One region of the Candidatus Villigracilis proximus genome, then DNA from elsewhere that is predicted to be linked to it. Evidence: riboswitches for the same ligand, from Rfam matches in the RefSeq annotation. Region 1 holds a riboswitch; the other holds the start of a gene.
The links. A riboswitch is a leader RNA that binds a small molecule or an ion and turns the genes downstream of it on or off. The one in region 1 is predicted to bind molybdenum cofactor.

Region 1 (7,752 bases):
TTTATCCAGCAATGCACTGACAATCGGGATAATTCCGGCGGGGTTGGAGTATAGTGGAATGCCGATAAGGACTGAAACGGGCACAGACCACCAGGCATCTTTGCCCATGATGCCAGTCAGTGCGTTTTCCGGCACAAAGCCGTGAATGCCCGCGCCGATGGCAATGCCTACTATGACATATAACCAGACCTTGCTTACAATCTCACGAGTGCTGCCTGCGGAGCGATTGATACGTTCCTCCCAGGTTAGTTTTTCTTCCAACGCCATTTGTACACCGCTTCGTGGTTTGATGTCATACACAAAACCTTCCACATAGCGTTCCAGTTTCATGCGCCCCAGGATAAATCCGCTGATCATACCGATGGTAGTGCCAGAAATCAGGTACAGCAGCGCGATCTTCCAGCCGAACATACCGATCAACATAACAAAAGCGACCTCACTTATCAACGGAGACGTGATGAGAAACGTCAGGGTAATGCCCAAAGGAATGCCCGCCTGCACAAAGCCGATAAAGAGCGGCACGGATGAGCAGGAACAAAACGGGGTGACTGCGCCAAAAAACGCCGCCAAGAGATTTCCCACGCCTTCGCCGCGTTTCTCGACAATTGCACGTACTTTTTGCACGTCAATGAAAGTCTGCACCAATGAAATTACAAAGATCATGCCGCTCAACAGTAAAAGAAGTTTTGGCACATCATAGAAGAAGAAGGCCAGCGACTGTCCCAATTGGGAATCCTGCGGCAGTGCGAGCAAGCCATATGCCAGCCAATTGGCGAAAGGCTCAATCACATTGTAGAGAATGAACCAGACTATGGCTGCCAGTGCCACCACTGCCCACGAACGCAGGTCGGCATTGGAGAAAGGCATTTTTTCTTGCTTGGTTAGTTCTGTTTGCATTTATAAATCTCCTGGGTGCTTTATTCGTAAAACTGAATGTAGTTTGGTAAAAAATATATTAAATTTGAATCAATTGCGTCTTGACTGCCTCATCTGCACAATTCGGGCAGGTGCAGGCATTACGCTTCGGTTTTGCCGCTTTTGTGCGGATCCCGGTCACCTTGCGCATGGCGTCCAGTACATCAAAGATTTCAGGACGGATGACACGATAGTAGATATTCAATCCATCGCGGCGATCTTCCACCAGACCAGCGTCACGCAAGACCATTAACTGCTGGGAGATGTAAGCCTGACGATATCCGAAAGTCGCTTCCATGTGACAGACACAAGCCTCACCTTCCCGCAACAGATCAAGGATGGCAAGGCGGGCGGGATGCATTAGCGATTTATAAAGTTTAGTTTCCTGTTCGTAGATTTCCATCTTTCACCTATATTCAATCTTTTGAATAAGTATAAGCCTATCCAACGACGTGTCAATGATGTGCTTTGTCATGGATTTTGGGTGACGGTGTAATCAAACGTCCCGAAGGTTTTTGAACCTTCGGGACGTTTTGTGTAAGATTACTTCACCAATCTCTGATCAGGAGGGCAAGCCTCTGCCGCTGCCGTGACCATCGCCGGATTGGACGAGACTGCACCACCGTAATATTTTTTCTGGAAGAAGAACGCCACATTGACCAACCCGATCATCACAGGCACTTCCATCAGCGGACCAATGACTGCTGCGAACGCCGCGCCGCTGTTGATACCAAAGACTGCAACAGCCACGGCAATCGCCAGTTCAAAATTGTTGCTGGCGGCTGTAAAGGAAAGCGTGGTGGTCTGTGCATAATTCGCGCCCAGACGATGTCCCATCCAGAATGAAACCAGGAACATGACCACAAAATAGATCAGGAGCGGGATGGCGATTCGCACCACATCCATTGGGATCTGCACGATCAGGTTGCCTTTGAGTGAGAACATGACCACAATGGTGAAGAGCAGGGCGATCAAAGTCAACGGGCTGACTCTGGGAATGAATTCCTTTTGATACCACTCCTTGCCTTTCATTCGTACCAATACAAAACGGGTCAGGAAACCAGCAAGGAACGGAATGCCCAGGTAAATGAAGACGCTCTCGGCAATCTGTCCCATCGTGATGTTTACTCTCACGCCATCCAATCCAAACCATGTCGGCAAAACCGTCAGGAATACATAGGCATACACGCTATAGAACAATACTTGAAAGACACTATTGAACGCCACCAGTCCAGCAGCATATTCAGTATCGCCTTTCGCCAGTTCATTCCAGACGATCACCATCGCGATACAGCGCGCCAGACCGATCATGATCAGTCCAGCGATATAGTCGGGGTAACCGCGCAGGAAAATGATGGCAAGCACAAACATCAGCACGGGACCAATGACCCAGTTTTGAATAAGAGAGAGCGTCAGTACTTTCTTATTGCGGAACACATCCCCTAATTCTTCGTACTTTACTTTGGTAAAGGGCGGGTACATCATCAAGACCAGCCCAATCGCAATCGGGATGTTGGTTGTTCCAACAGAGACCGCCGTATTGAAACTCTGGACTCCATCAGGAAACAAGAATCCAATTCCCACACCCACAGCCATCGCCAGGAAAATCCAAAGCGTCAGATAACGATCAAGGAACGAGAGCTTTTTGCTCAGGCTTTGTGTTGCAGCAACTTCAGACATAAATAACCTCCAAATTCAAAATATTATCCAAACTGCGTCAGCAATTTGGTGATTTCAATTTCAATGTCATCGCGCACCTTGCGAAAGTCATCCATGGTATCAGCAATGGCAGGGTCGGGAAAACTATGATGAGTGCGCTTTCCTTTTCCAAGCCAGATGGGACATTCTTCAGCGGCTGAATCACAAACCGTCACGACGAGATCAAAGTCAACGCCTTGAAATTCGTCTGCGCGCTTCGACCTACCCGTGTGTTGGATCCCGATTTCTGACAGAGCCTCCAACGCCTTAGGGTGGACATACCCCGTAGGCTTCGTTCCTGCGCTGACAGCTTCCCAGGTATCCCCCATCCGCGCATTGACAATTGCCTCTGCCATTTGTGAACGGCAGGAATTTCCTGTGCATAGAAATAAAACTTTTCTCATGGTGTTACCTCCTGTTTTTTGGGCAAAGTTGTATCACAACGTGTTCGGGTGCGGGGGGGTTTTGGGGGGCCGCGCCCCTCAAAAGTTTGCCCATTCAAGCACAAGACTCACCGCGGGGTTGGGATAGGCAGCACATGGGCAGGAATAATTTTTCCTTATCTAAAAATTCAAATAGACTATGCAGCTTCAACCGCATTAGCCAGCCAAGTTGTGATTTCGGCAGCTGATGGAATACGTCCCATTGAAACAACTTTTTCATTGATAACCAACCCTGGCGTAGACATGACGTTGTACGCCATGATATCGGGATATTCAGTCACTTTGATGACATCGGCTTGCACATCCATCTGGTCTATAACCTGGCGGGTAATGGCCTCCAGCTTTTTACAGTTGGCGCAGCCTGAACCGAGAACTTTAATAGTTAGCATGTGAACTCCTTATATGTGAGGATTAGGTTTGATTGAGAGAAACAAGATCATGGGTCGGAACGCAAGTAGGACAGCCGCACTGTTCTTCAGGACCCACTGTTTCCATGTGAGGCAGTTCCACGCCCATCATTTGCGCCGCTTGCTGGATGAGCGATAAAACCTCGGGTTTTGCCAGCCGATAAAAAATATATTTTCCTTCGCGTCGTGAATCCAGTAAACCCGCTTGTCGTAAAGCCATAAGGTGCTGCGAAATATAAGCCTGACGATACCCAAGCTGTGTTTCGAGATGGCAAACACAAGCTTCACCCGCACCGATCAGCAGGAGAAGTTTCAGCCGCGCCAGGGGCGAGATAGATTCAAGCAGGGAAACAATGGGTTGTAGAGAATCTTGCTTCATATTCAGCTCCATGAATACATTGTATTACACATTCTCAAATATGAATATGTAGTGTGCCAGGCTTGGGAATGTCGCAAGTTACTGCTCGTGCAAGGGTTTCCCCTGCAATTTACAAAAAACAGTCAAACTTTCCCCAATTCTCTCCGAAGCCTGTTTCCCTACACCAATCATGGCATGGGAACAGGGCAGATCACACTTGTGATTCAGGAGGCAACGGAAACATTGCCTTCCCCCCATTTGGAAAGGAGACTAACCCTCGACTCATTTGAGGCTGTTCCTTTCCATAAGGCAGCCTTTTTGTTTTTTGGAGTTCCAGAATGAATATTCAACCCCTGCTTGAAAAATCCTCCGTGACCATTCCCATCTCTGCCCGCGCCAGATCCTCAGCGTGCGCATGGGCTTATGTGGGCTCAAGGCATTGGGTTTATCCGCAAATCAGGGTAGCAACGCCTGTTAGTCATCACCGAAACGGACGGCTGTTTTGCCGATGGCCTGACTGCGGCAACGGATTGCACGGTTGGGCATCGTACCTTGCGCGTGGAGGACTATGGCAAGGCGGCAGCAACCTTCGTGGATACCCAGACCGGGCTGACAATCCGTGTTGCGCCAGCTTTGGATATTCGCGAACAGGCGTACCAATTTGCACCGGATGAACCCCGCCATTATTTTGCCCAAATGCAGGCGTATCAGGTCATGCCTGATGGTGTGATGTTTACTGTCACTGAGGTACAGTTGAAGACACCCATCGAAGCCATCGTCTCACGCCCAGGCATGCGAGTCAATTGTGATGTGCGGCGAAGAGATCATGAATGAGCGTGAAGTTCGTCAAAACGGCACGATATGCTCCGTCGAGCATGCACAGGACATGCGTATTATCAACTTTCCGTTTCACTTTCCATATATGAATTACTTCATAAAAACCTGCACATCTGATCAGATGTGCAGGTTTTTAATTTCTATTGGTTAAACAGCAGCCAGTACCAAAAATTTCTTAATATCGAACAATCGTGACTGGCAATAAGCCGCATCGCTAAAACAGCTATTCAGGCTGTTCCTTCTGTTCCTTTTCCTTCTTCTTTTCCTTTTCTTTTTTCTTTTCTTTTTTTTGTTTTTCTCCCCATGCGTAAATACTCTCAACAGGGATATTTAAAGTGTAGTTCTTCTTTTTGATAATAGGGGATTTTGCGTCTACCAATACAACGCAATCACCCTCCAACTCTTCAAAAGTTCCGTCTACAATGATTCCTGCAAGTACAAGGGAAATTTGATCCCCTTTATTAAGATGTCGAAAATGGTCAAGTGTTGTAGTCATGAATTAATCCTTTTAGTGCTGATATTTTATTGTGATTCCAAAGGTATTGTACATTGATTCCAAATGTATTTTTAAAACGTTAACAAAACTTGTCACCTGAGTATAAATTGCCCATTCTACGTATTACAAGAAACCTAACCCGTTACCTTGCCTGCTCTGGCATCGGCACAGGATTGAATGAACTCACAGCTCATCGGGTCAATTTCGCCGAAGCGATCAATCCGATGAAGCGCTGAGTCGATAAATGGAGCAAGACCAACTACCAGTTCAGAAATGAAGCGTCCGATTCCGCCAGACATGCAATGCCGGCTCCGGCGCAGCCTGTGGCCGCGATGAATCCATCCAAATCTGGAAAAGCACCTAAAACAAAATTTCCATCGGGTGTGTAGCTGGAAAGGCCTTTGATGTAATTTGAAATTTTTATGTTATTCGCCAGAGGTAAAAATTTTCAAAAGCCGGCATTCCTTCCATTAAGGATTCCCAGCCGTTTGAGTCTTGATCAAAAAAATACCCATTCATACTTTGCGGCAATTGACGGGGGTCAACGCTAAGCGATTGTGTTTCACGAAAGCCAAACAATAAACGATTTGATTCAGGATGGGCATATGCGCGCGCATCTGGAAGAATAACGAAAGGCTGATCTGTGAAGATATTTCAGCCAGTTGACGGATTCCATTTTGATGATCGGGTGAAACGGCAGCGTATACACATCCGGTTTGGTGCATACCCAGAGATTGGCCGGTGAGTGTTTCGATCTCTGCCATTGCTTTATAGGTTTCGATCACCATTGAGATATGGTCAGATTTAAAGCGGCCGCGAGTTAATAAGCCGGCCGCAAGGCTGGAGTTTCCCTGCGCAACTGAATCACGTTCGAGCAAAAGTACACGCCCGGCTTTCTGTTTTGCCAGGTAAAGCGACAGCACCCCAAGCACTCCACCTGCGCGAGACGAAATTCAATATCATCCAATACATCTGGAAGATCCCAAATACCTTCGATCACATAATGAGCGTCAGTCTGATAGAACTGTGCTTCAATTTTTTCGAGCGCGCTTTCTTTATCTTCCTCTGAGAGTGCGTTAACTTCTGCTTCCTTCAAGCCAAGTAAATTTCCGGTCAAGGATAAGCCAACGGTCCACATGCCGGCATTCAAGCCTTCTTCAATGTCGACCAATGTATCACCAACTTTTACGATGGCCTGCATCGGGAAAACGCCCAATTGAATTGCATTCTGATAGCACATCCACGGATAAGGCCGCCCGGCAGGGACTTCATCGGGGCAAACGATGCAATCGGGTTCGTAGCCATTTTCTTTGGCTTTCGGCGCAAGGATATCCATCATTGAGCGGAGGTAACCAGTAGTGGTGCCGATCTTCATATCACGGTCACGCAGTTCCTGCACCACATCCAAAAATCCGGGAATTGGTTCTCAAATTCCTTTAAGACCGAAATTTGTAATGGCACAAAGTTATTGAAGAGTGTGTCAATATCGTCTTCTGAAGCGGGCTTGCCGTGTGCGGCAATCCATGCTTCGGCTACCTGAGGGCGGGCGAGAATGGTGCGAAGATGATCCTTCTTCATCAATCCCATGCCAGAACGCGCATCTTCAGGGGTGATCTTTACGTTTTGATCCTCAAACAGACGCAGAAAAACAGCTGTCGGGCGAATGAACCGTAATCCACAGCAGTGCCAGCCCAATCCAAAATGACGGCTTTTAAGAGTCCATGGTAGGAGCGTTGATAAACAAAGTCCATTTTTTTATTCCTCATTCTTTTCAGAGATATGTATGTTCATTTCAACTAGCGTTTTGGCAATGGCTGAAAGTAACGCTTTTACATCTGCAAGCCCAAGCCGCCCGATGTGGCCGATGCGAAAACACAGGCACAAGACCGTTTCAGGAAACCAGGATAAGTACGTCAAGGATTGTCATTTGCAATATGGATGGTCTATTTAATGCACAATAACCCAAGCATAACCATCTGTTAAACAGATTTATCCTTTTATTTCTTATAATTTTCAATGCGATTGAGAATATTGAGGGCGTGTTACCTGTTGAATAAGCAAACTCGTTGCTCCAGTTATCACTGACCAACTTAGGAACGTATCATGCTGAGAACTTGCAGGTTTGGCTTTTCCCGCCCTATAACGGTCTCACTCTCTCCATTTTCAATAAGAAGACAGTACAGCTTGGATTTCGATGTAGCTTCAATTTATAGGGCGCTAGTGATTGATGAATACTACACTTAGTGTGCTGACTACTTCGTTCATCCACTCTAGATTACAGGTAAAACAAATGGAAATAGAAAGTGCGGCGAATTAAAACTTACGAGATGAATTTCCAGCTGCGCCATGTTTTTTCCAAGGTCGCTTGCCTTTCCCACGCCTTTCGTTTATCTTTTAACATGATATACCTCCAATTAAGCTTCGTTTTTCAAAAGCTTGGCTTATATCAGAGGTCTATCTTTTTTTACCCCTTATTTATTAAATTCGGGGTGTGCATATTTTTTGTTGTATAAATTTACGCTTACGGCAGATTAAATGTCTTCACGAGGAAGACCGCCATCTGCGCGCGGGTAACTGAGCTATCGGGGCAGTAATTAC
Region 2 (7,752 bases), on a different contig from region 1:
ATCCATCAAATTATTGACAGGGAAAAATTTATTCAGATCACCGGCAATGTCGCTCTAACCGGATTCACCGCGCCGAAAATTTTATGGGTCAAAGAAAATGAACCGGAAGTTTACGCGAAGGCAAAACATGTTTTATTGCCCAAGGATTACATTCGGTATAAGTTGACCGGCGAATACGCGATGGATAAAGCGGATGGCGCAGGCACGGTCTTGTTCGATTTGAAATTGCGCGATTGGTCTGATGAAGTTTTATCAGCGTTTGAAATTCCGCGCACATGGATGCCGAAAACTTTTGAAGGGATAGAGTTCACGGGCCATGTCACAGCGGAGGCCGCTTCACTCACTGGATTGAAAATTGGAACACCGGTTGCGGCAGGCGGCGGTGATCAGGCCGCAGGTGCTGTGGGGGTGGGCGCTGTGGAACCCGGCATTGTTGGTTTGACTGTTGGGACAAGCGGCGTGGTGTTTGCAACCACACCATCTGCATTGATCGAGCCCGAAGGACGGCTGCATGCGTTCTGTCACGCTGTGCCGGGTATGTGGCACTTCATGGGCGTGATGCTTTCGGCAGCCGGAAGTTTGCAATGGTATCGCGATACGCTTGCGCCAGACATAAGTTTTGATGATTTATTAAACGAAGCAGAAGCGATTCCTGCTGGAAGTGAAGGATTGCAGTTTCTGCCGTATCTTTCCGGCGAACGCACGCCTCATCCCGACCCGTTAGCACGCGGCGCTTTCATCGGCTTGACTCTGCGCCACAGCCGCGCGCACATGACACGCGCCGTGTTGGAAGGAGTTGCGTTTGGATTGAAGGATAGTTTTACGCTCATTCAAAACGCTGGATTGGACACGATCACACAAGTCCGTGCTTCGGGAGGCGGAACAAAAGGTGCGCTATGGCGGCAGATCCTTGCTTCTGTTTTAGAGGTGGAACTGGTCACGGTCAACACCACGGAAGGCGGGGCTTACGGGGCCGCATTGCTGGCGGGTGTTGGAGCAGGTGTCTGGCCGGACGTTGCAAGTGCCTGTAAGGCATGTGTCAAATTAACGGGAAGCACACTGCCAGACCCCAAACAGATGGATGTATATCGAAGATCATACAAAGTATTTCAAGGACTATACCCCGCATTGAAATCCACGTTTGGTGACATGCAATAGTCAGGCTTTTTTCAGTGTATAGCGAATAAATTTCTTGCGCAGGGATTATGTTTTTTTAAGGAAGAAATAAACGAGCGCCCCTATGCATAGGGGCGCTCGTTTATTTCTTGATAGTTTATTCTCTATGTGGTGGGTATAAAATGGGCGGGGCGGAACTTATACCCGTAAACATGATTTGTGCCGCGCTGGGCTGATCCGATTGCGGTTGTGAAAGGGAAAATGTGGAGGAGTCAAAAACAGATTTTTTTGGCCTCATTTATAAGATGAGATTTGATATGGAAGACACACCTTGATACCTGGTCGATAATAGCCACTTCCTATGCATGATTTACACATTATCGAGCCTTCACAACAGATTTCCCTTTCATTCATAATCTCCTCGCCACATATGTCGCAATTGACGCGCATGCCGGGACGGGAGATGATATGTTCGATGGGTGTGTTCAAAAAGACTTCCTGAACAGTTAGCATATCTTCATCCGGCATGGTTTGATAGGCCTGCATCTGCGCGAAGTAGTGGCGCGGCTCATCTGTGACGAATGCGCTGGCTCGCTCGCGGATGTCGATTACCGGCGCAACGCGAACGGCTCTACCGGTTTGTGTGTCCACGAAGGTAGCGGCGGCTTTGCCGTAATCTTCCACGCGCAAGGTGCGATGACCGACGGTGCAGTTTGTCGCGGCGGAGAGTCCATCGGCGAAACAGCCGTCTGTTTCGGTGATGACGAGCAGCCGCTTCGAGCCTTGATCCGCTTCCAGTTGCAATGACCCGATGCCTCGGAGGCCGATGCGGACTCCGAGGATCTGGCGCGGGCACAAGTGATTGTGATCACGGGCGGATTTTTCAAGCAATGCAGATAAGTTATTCATTTCATGCTCCTATACAAAGCGGAGAGTTACGGCTGAGTTCGGGACAAAATGCGCATGCCTCCGCCGTAAGGATGATCTGTTCGGCATGACGAAGCGCATTCGAAAGGACATGACCACCAGCCTCCACAGTGCGCCAAAGACCGTCACCGTTACTAGTTCGCGCGTTGTAAATTTCACATTTCTTCTATTCGAGTTTGCGAGCCACCATTTGTACAATGCGTCTTGATTTACTGCGGTGCATCGAATGTGAAATTCGCTGAGTCTCTTCATAGTGGATGATGTTCCAATCCGCGAAGGCATGTTTCAATTCCTGCGGTTCCAAATAGTGATGCGGGTTGCCGTCTGTTTCAGGCGAGTAGGATTCATCCCGTACAAAGGTTTCGAAGAACAACAATCCGCCGCGCTTTATGGATCTGCGATATGTGGATAGGAGCGGACGCGACAGGAAATAAAAATTTAATACAACATCGAATCGATTCGATGGCAGCCACGGATTTTCCAGGTCCATCAGTGCGAAGGAAACGGGCAGCGCCTCTTTCTGGACCTCAGACTGGACGATGCGTAAAGCGGCATTTGACACGTCCAAGGCGATGACCTGCCATCCCTGACGGGCGAGGTGCAATCCGGTGGGTGTTGTGCCGCAGGCAGCATCGAGGACGAGCCCGTTGCGGGGCAAAAGATCTTGATGGGTGGTCAGCAGGTTGCGCGGGGATTGCAGATTTCGCCAGCGCGCGTCTTTCGTGTAGCGGTCATTCCAGATCATTGCATCAGGATGCGACATGGACAAAACCTTCAGCGTGGATTCTGCTTCCCGAAGCAGGAGCAATCTTCCCGTCGAGAATAAGGCGATCTTTTTCCATCAAGATGACCCGTTTTACATAGTGATGGACGAGTTTGAAATCCTGCGTTTGGATGTCGCTATCCTCATAGCCATTGCGATGGGCTAGGCGGCGCTGTTCGCCCGTCTGCAGATCTTTGAGACCGATGCTGACCTTTTTGTTATTAATAAAAACGGATGGGGAAACCAGACCGCAGAGGTTCAGTCCGCGCGCGCGGGCACGTCCGACCAGATCCTGGCACCAGAGGGTTTTCCCTGCCCCTCGCAGACCTGTGACCAGCAGCAGCCTGGGTTTATTTTTATTCGGAGAAATCAAACTCGCCAGCAGAGCGCCAGGCGAGTTTTTAGAGAGTTGCATAGCCATTGGCTCCTTTTCAATTCGATCCCGTTTGCCTTCAGGATCTCGGGAGGCATCCCTGTTTCCGGGGAGACCCTTGCCCCCTTGCGGGGACCGTCCACTTTGCCGTGACTTGCGTGGTAGGCAAAATGGATCGGAGTGTTTTTTTATGAGACGAAATTCGTCTGTTTTTATGATAATGGCAGATGAGTTTTTCTACATCATCATTCCGGGGTATTTTGTCTCTCACCCAAGTGGGTGAGCAGACCTATTTTAGCAAATCCTTCTTGACCTTTTCCATTTCATCAAGGATGTCTAACTCCGCTTTCAATTCGCTGGAAAGGGAAGTGAAGTAGGATTTTACGTTCTTGATGAACTTGCCGATCTCTCGCGCCGAACGCGCCAGGCGTTCCGGTCCGAGGATGATGGCTGCCAGTAAGATGATGACGATCAGTTCGTTGCCGCCGATCCCAAAAATATCCATGTCAACCTCTGCCGACGATCGCGGCTAAAACAATGCTGATCAGGTACAACCCCATCAGCGGCGCCATGACCAAGCCCATGTTGACCGGGTCCACTGTCGGGGTGACAGATGCGGCGACGATCGCCATGATCACGATGGCATAGCGCCATCCGCTCAGGAGTTGTTTCGCCGTGACGAATTTCAACTTCGCCAGGAACATGATGATCATTGGCATTTCAAAGCAGACGCCGATCCAGAACATCAGGCTGGTGACGAATTCAAAATAGTTTTCCGGGCGTACCTGCGTGGTGATGCCCATGAAGCCGGTCAGGAAGGGGATGGCGGTGGGCAGCATGACGAACCAGGTGAATGCCACACCGCCAGCAAACAGCAAGGTGGCGAATGGAACCATGACGAGCAGCCAGCCGCGCTCATTGTGTTTCAACCCCGGCAGGATGAAAGCCATGATCTGATACACGATGATCGGCATGGCAAGCACAAACCCGCCGAGCAGGGAGACCTTCATGAAGATGGCGATATTCTCGGTCAGTTCGATGGAGACAAGCTTTGACATCCCGCCGATGGGCGTAGCAAGGTAGCCAATGACCTGCTCGGAGAATACGAAACTGATGCCGGTGGCGATCATCAATGCCAGGAACGCCTTGAAGACCCGAATCCGCAGTTCGTTGAGGTGATTGAGCAGCGGCGCGGAACCTTCCAGTTGAACGCTGGCTTTTTTATGGGCACGCCCAAATGCGCGAAATACATCGCGCCATTTACGTTTGTCCTTCTTTTCAGCGGTCACATTTGCGGTCACGGAAAACGCCTATCCTTTTTTCTCGCTGGCGTCGGAGGGGTCTTCATCGCCCTTCAGCCCATTGCGGAAGTTGTTCATGCCCTTGCCCAGTTCGCCTGCGATCTTGCTGATGCGTCCCACGCCGAACAATAGGACGAGGATGACGAGGATGATGATCAATTCTGTGGTTCCAAGATGAAACATGTTATTTCTCCTTATATATCTTTTGAAAGACGGAATGTCTGTGGTGTGGTGATATCCACTTTGAGTTCGCGCAAGACCGGTTCGTCATTGCGCGCTTCGATCACATGACTGGTGATCCCAACATCGACGTTGAGCTTTTTCAAGCTGCTGATCTGGTTGACGTGGAATTCCAGGCTGTTTTGTTCTTCACTGAGAACGTACTCGCGATAGCCTGCCTTGTCGAACACTTGCTTCACGGCGGGAATATCCTCACCGAAGACCTTGGCGGTCTTGAGGAAGTAATCGCGCTGTGAAAAATGGATGCGTGCAGGCAGGCGCTGTCCGCTGTTTTGTTTGTAAAGCTGACCGGTATGTTTGTTCTCCAATGAGCAATAATGCACGCCAAGCTTCAATCCCTTTTCGAGCGCAAAATCGACCAGATCCAGGCAAACCAATTCACTGCCCGCGATGGGAAGTCCGCCTGCATACCAGTAGTCGTACAGCACGCGGAACGGTCGCGCCTTGACCTTGTATCCCTTCTCGCGATAGGCTTCGATATTATTCAACGGGAAGCAGAACTCCAACAGGTTGACACCAAAGATGCCCAACTCTTCAAGACGCAGCAGAACATCCTTCATCTCTTCCAGCGTGTTCGGCAGGACGGGCATCTCTACCATCACGCTCGGGATGTACTCACGCGCGAGGGCGATGCGATCATAGGTGTGCATCTGTCCCTTGGCGAGATCGTGCATGCGGATGCTGAAACGGATTTCCTTCAAGCCGGACTTTTGCAATTCTTCCAATGTAGTGCGGTCAATATGATCGCCGCTGGTGTAAAGACGCGTGTGCGAAGCGGGATACAGTTCGCGCGCGTGCTCGAAGAAGCGATAGGTCTCTTCTTTGTGCAGGAGCGGCTCGCCTCCGGTCAACGCGATGTGCCCAAGCGCAGATTTCGATGTGTGGGTCTCGTCAAGTTCCGCGACCACGTCACGGGTGTGTTCGCGGAAGTATTCGTAATTTTCCTGGTTGGGGTTGAAGCAATAAAAACAATCGCGATGACATTTCAACGAAATGAAAAATGTCGAACTGTTCGTGCCGGTCTGACAGGCGACACAGGAAGGCGAGATGCGATTGGTGTAAATGCTTTTGTCGCCGTTGCGGATGGTTGCGCTCTTCTTCCGCAGCGCTTCGGTCTTTTCCGCCACAAGCGCGGTCGTATCTTCACTATCGACCTCGAGCCCCATTGCTTTTACCCGATCCATAAAATCCTGATAGATCTGCACGTAGATATTCGCATACTCGCGCAGTGCCGGGTTTTTGATTTCGAGCAGGCTGGATCTTGTTACATCTACGATCATGAGCGGGATTCTCGTAATACTTTCTTCGGCATCATCGAGCCGAATGGATGAGCGCGGCGATACTCGCACAGCGGACATAACTTCATGCCATCACGTGCCGCCATTAATGACTTGCATCGGTCACACCGGACCAGGGAACCTGATTCGACGACCTGAGCTTCTTTCACGCCGAAAACTTCTTCAAAGATCGGAGCATGGTTTAGTGAAATTGCATCCGGCATGCAGACATGCTCGCAAAGATCACAGCCGATGCAGTTCTGCGCCGAGAATGTCAGGCGGTGGGTCATCGCTTCGTCGTTCTTTTCGAAGCGCAGTGCCTCGGTGGGGCAGGCTCGTCCACATGTGCCGCAGGCAGTGCAGGCTTGTGAGATGGTGAGCGTGGCGAAGTTTAATTCATTCAAGCCAGCACTCGAATCTAATTCAGGTAAGTGTGAAACCGCAGAAAGTAATCTCAATCTGTCGCGTCCCGGCTGGCGTTTGGATGCGGTGACACCGTTCTCCATCGCGCGCGCTAATGCCACTTGACCCTGCTTCGCCATCATGCGGAATAGGTCACGGCGCGAAAGCGGTGGATCCTTCGCGCCCCACAGCGGACGTTCCACAGGCGTTTCGATCTCGTCTACGCAGATGATGGAGATGTCTTTTTCATTTGCCGATAAAAAACGTGTCGCTTTTTTGGTTTGGAGATGAAGCTGCGAGTGAAGCGAATGCCACTTACAGTCCGAGCAACTGTCAGCGCGGAGGGTGAGGCGTTTTATTCCCAATGCTGAGAGTGCCAGCAAAGTGCCAGTTCCCAAGCCCGCGAGGCATCCGTGAATTTGAATCCCGATGGATTCTGAACCGACGCCGCTTTCGGGGTGCGGGTGAAGTCCGCAGAGAAGTTCAACGGTCTGATCTTCGATGTGCGTAGCGGAAGTCAATAAATCAGCCACATCGTCATCCGCGTGAAATGCGCCGACTGGACAGACAGGCAAACACGCGAGGCAGGATTCGCATTTTTCCGAGTCAAGTGACGGCGGCTTGCCGATGACGATGGCTTGAACGGGACAAATCTCAAAACACGCCGCGCAATCCGAATGCTGGTCCTGCGCGTGCAGGCAGCGTTTCGGATCCAAAGTTATCTGGGAACGGTCGATGGAAGCGAACCGTTCGGCGGCGTTCAATAAACTCACAGCGTGACCTCTTTTGGCATTTTGATCTCAAGCGTTTCGGCAATGGCGAGCAATGCGCCGTGCGTGAGATGCGCGATACCGCGGTAGAAATCGGTGGCGGCATGCTGCTTGACGAGCTTTGCCCAAGCTGGTCCCCAGCGCAGAAGATGCTCGGAGAGAAATTCGCGCTGGGCTTGCAGGATATCGTTTAATTTATTTTCGTCATTCAGTTCGATGGCTTGTAATGCCAGTGAAGCCAGATGCGCGATGAACAGCATTTCGAGTCCGATATGGTCATCGGGTTCCTTGTTGATGCGTTCCGCCTGCAAACCGAAACGCGCGTACCATTCGCGGACTTGCAAGGTCTGTTCCTGGAATACCATCCTTTCGCGATTGTAATAAACCGATTCCCAGGGGGGTGTGCGGTGGACATCCAGCCCAATGAACAGGCGGGTGTAATCGAGCTTCAGTTCTGCAAACTCTGTTTCTAAGATGCCGTTCGTTTGAGCCGTGCTCCATTGTTGAAGAATTTCGAAGCCGCGGATGATTTCGGGTTGCTCGGCGCCAAAAGGGATTTCGGAAAAAATTTGTTCGAATACCA

Region 2: another riboswitch for molybdenum cofactor. It lies ahead of IPL71_RS20550 (nucleoside-triphosphatase); the one in region 1 lies ahead of IPL71_RS19140 (FmdE family protein).

What each region holds. Positions count from the first base shown of each region.
Region 1 covers NZ_JADJUO010000019.1:94,327-102,078, forward strand. The annotation lists gene IPL71_RS19110 (permease) at 1-897, opposite strand, end outside; gene IPL71_RS19115 (ArsR/SmtB family transcription factor) at 956-1,318, opposite strand; gene arsB (ACR3 family arsenite efflux transporter) at 1,459-2,595, opposite strand; gene IPL71_RS19125 (arsenate reductase ArsC) at 2,619-3,017, opposite strand; gene IPL71_RS19130 (thioredoxin family protein) at 3,194-3,445, opposite strand; gene IPL71_RS19135 (ArsR/SmtB family transcription factor) at 3,468-3,842, opposite strand; molybdenum cofactor riboswitch at 3,972-4,106, shown strand; gene IPL71_RS19140 (FmdE family protein) at 4,302-4,655, shown strand; gene IPL71_RS19145 (hypothetical protein) at 4,882-5,154, opposite strand; gene IPL71_RS19150 (hypothetical protein) at 5,289-5,453, opposite strand; gene IPL71_RS19155 (FAD-binding oxidoreductase/lyase) at 5,670-6,032, opposite strand; gene IPL71_RS19160 (HAD hydrolase-like protein) at 5,975-6,556, opposite strand; gene IPL71_RS19165 (hypothetical protein) at 6,526-6,849, opposite strand; gene IPL71_RS19170 (S-layer homology domain-containing protein) at 7,676-7,752, opposite strand, start outside.
Region 2 covers NZ_JADJUO010000022.1:39,736-47,487, forward strand. The annotation lists gene xylB (xylulokinase) at 1-1,158, shown strand, start outside; gene IPL71_RS20540 (FmdE family protein) at 1,411-2,025, opposite strand; gene IPL71_RS20545 (class I SAM-dependent methyltransferase) at 2,210-2,806, opposite strand; gene IPL71_RS20550 (nucleoside-triphosphatase) at 2,793-3,221, opposite strand; molybdenum cofactor riboswitch at 3,215-3,372, opposite strand; gene IPL71_RS20555 (twin-arginine translocase TatA/TatE family subunit) at 3,469-3,684, opposite strand; gene tatC (twin-arginine translocase subunit TatC) at 3,686-4,480, opposite strand; gene IPL71_RS20565 (twin-arginine translocase TatA/TatE family subunit) at 4,490-4,663, opposite strand; gene IPL71_RS20570 (radical SAM protein) at 4,675-6,078, opposite strand; gene IPL71_RS20575 (4Fe-4S dicluster domain-containing protein) at 5,997-7,172, opposite strand; gene IPL71_RS20580 (TorD/DmsD family molecular chaperone) at 7,169-7,752, opposite strand, start outside.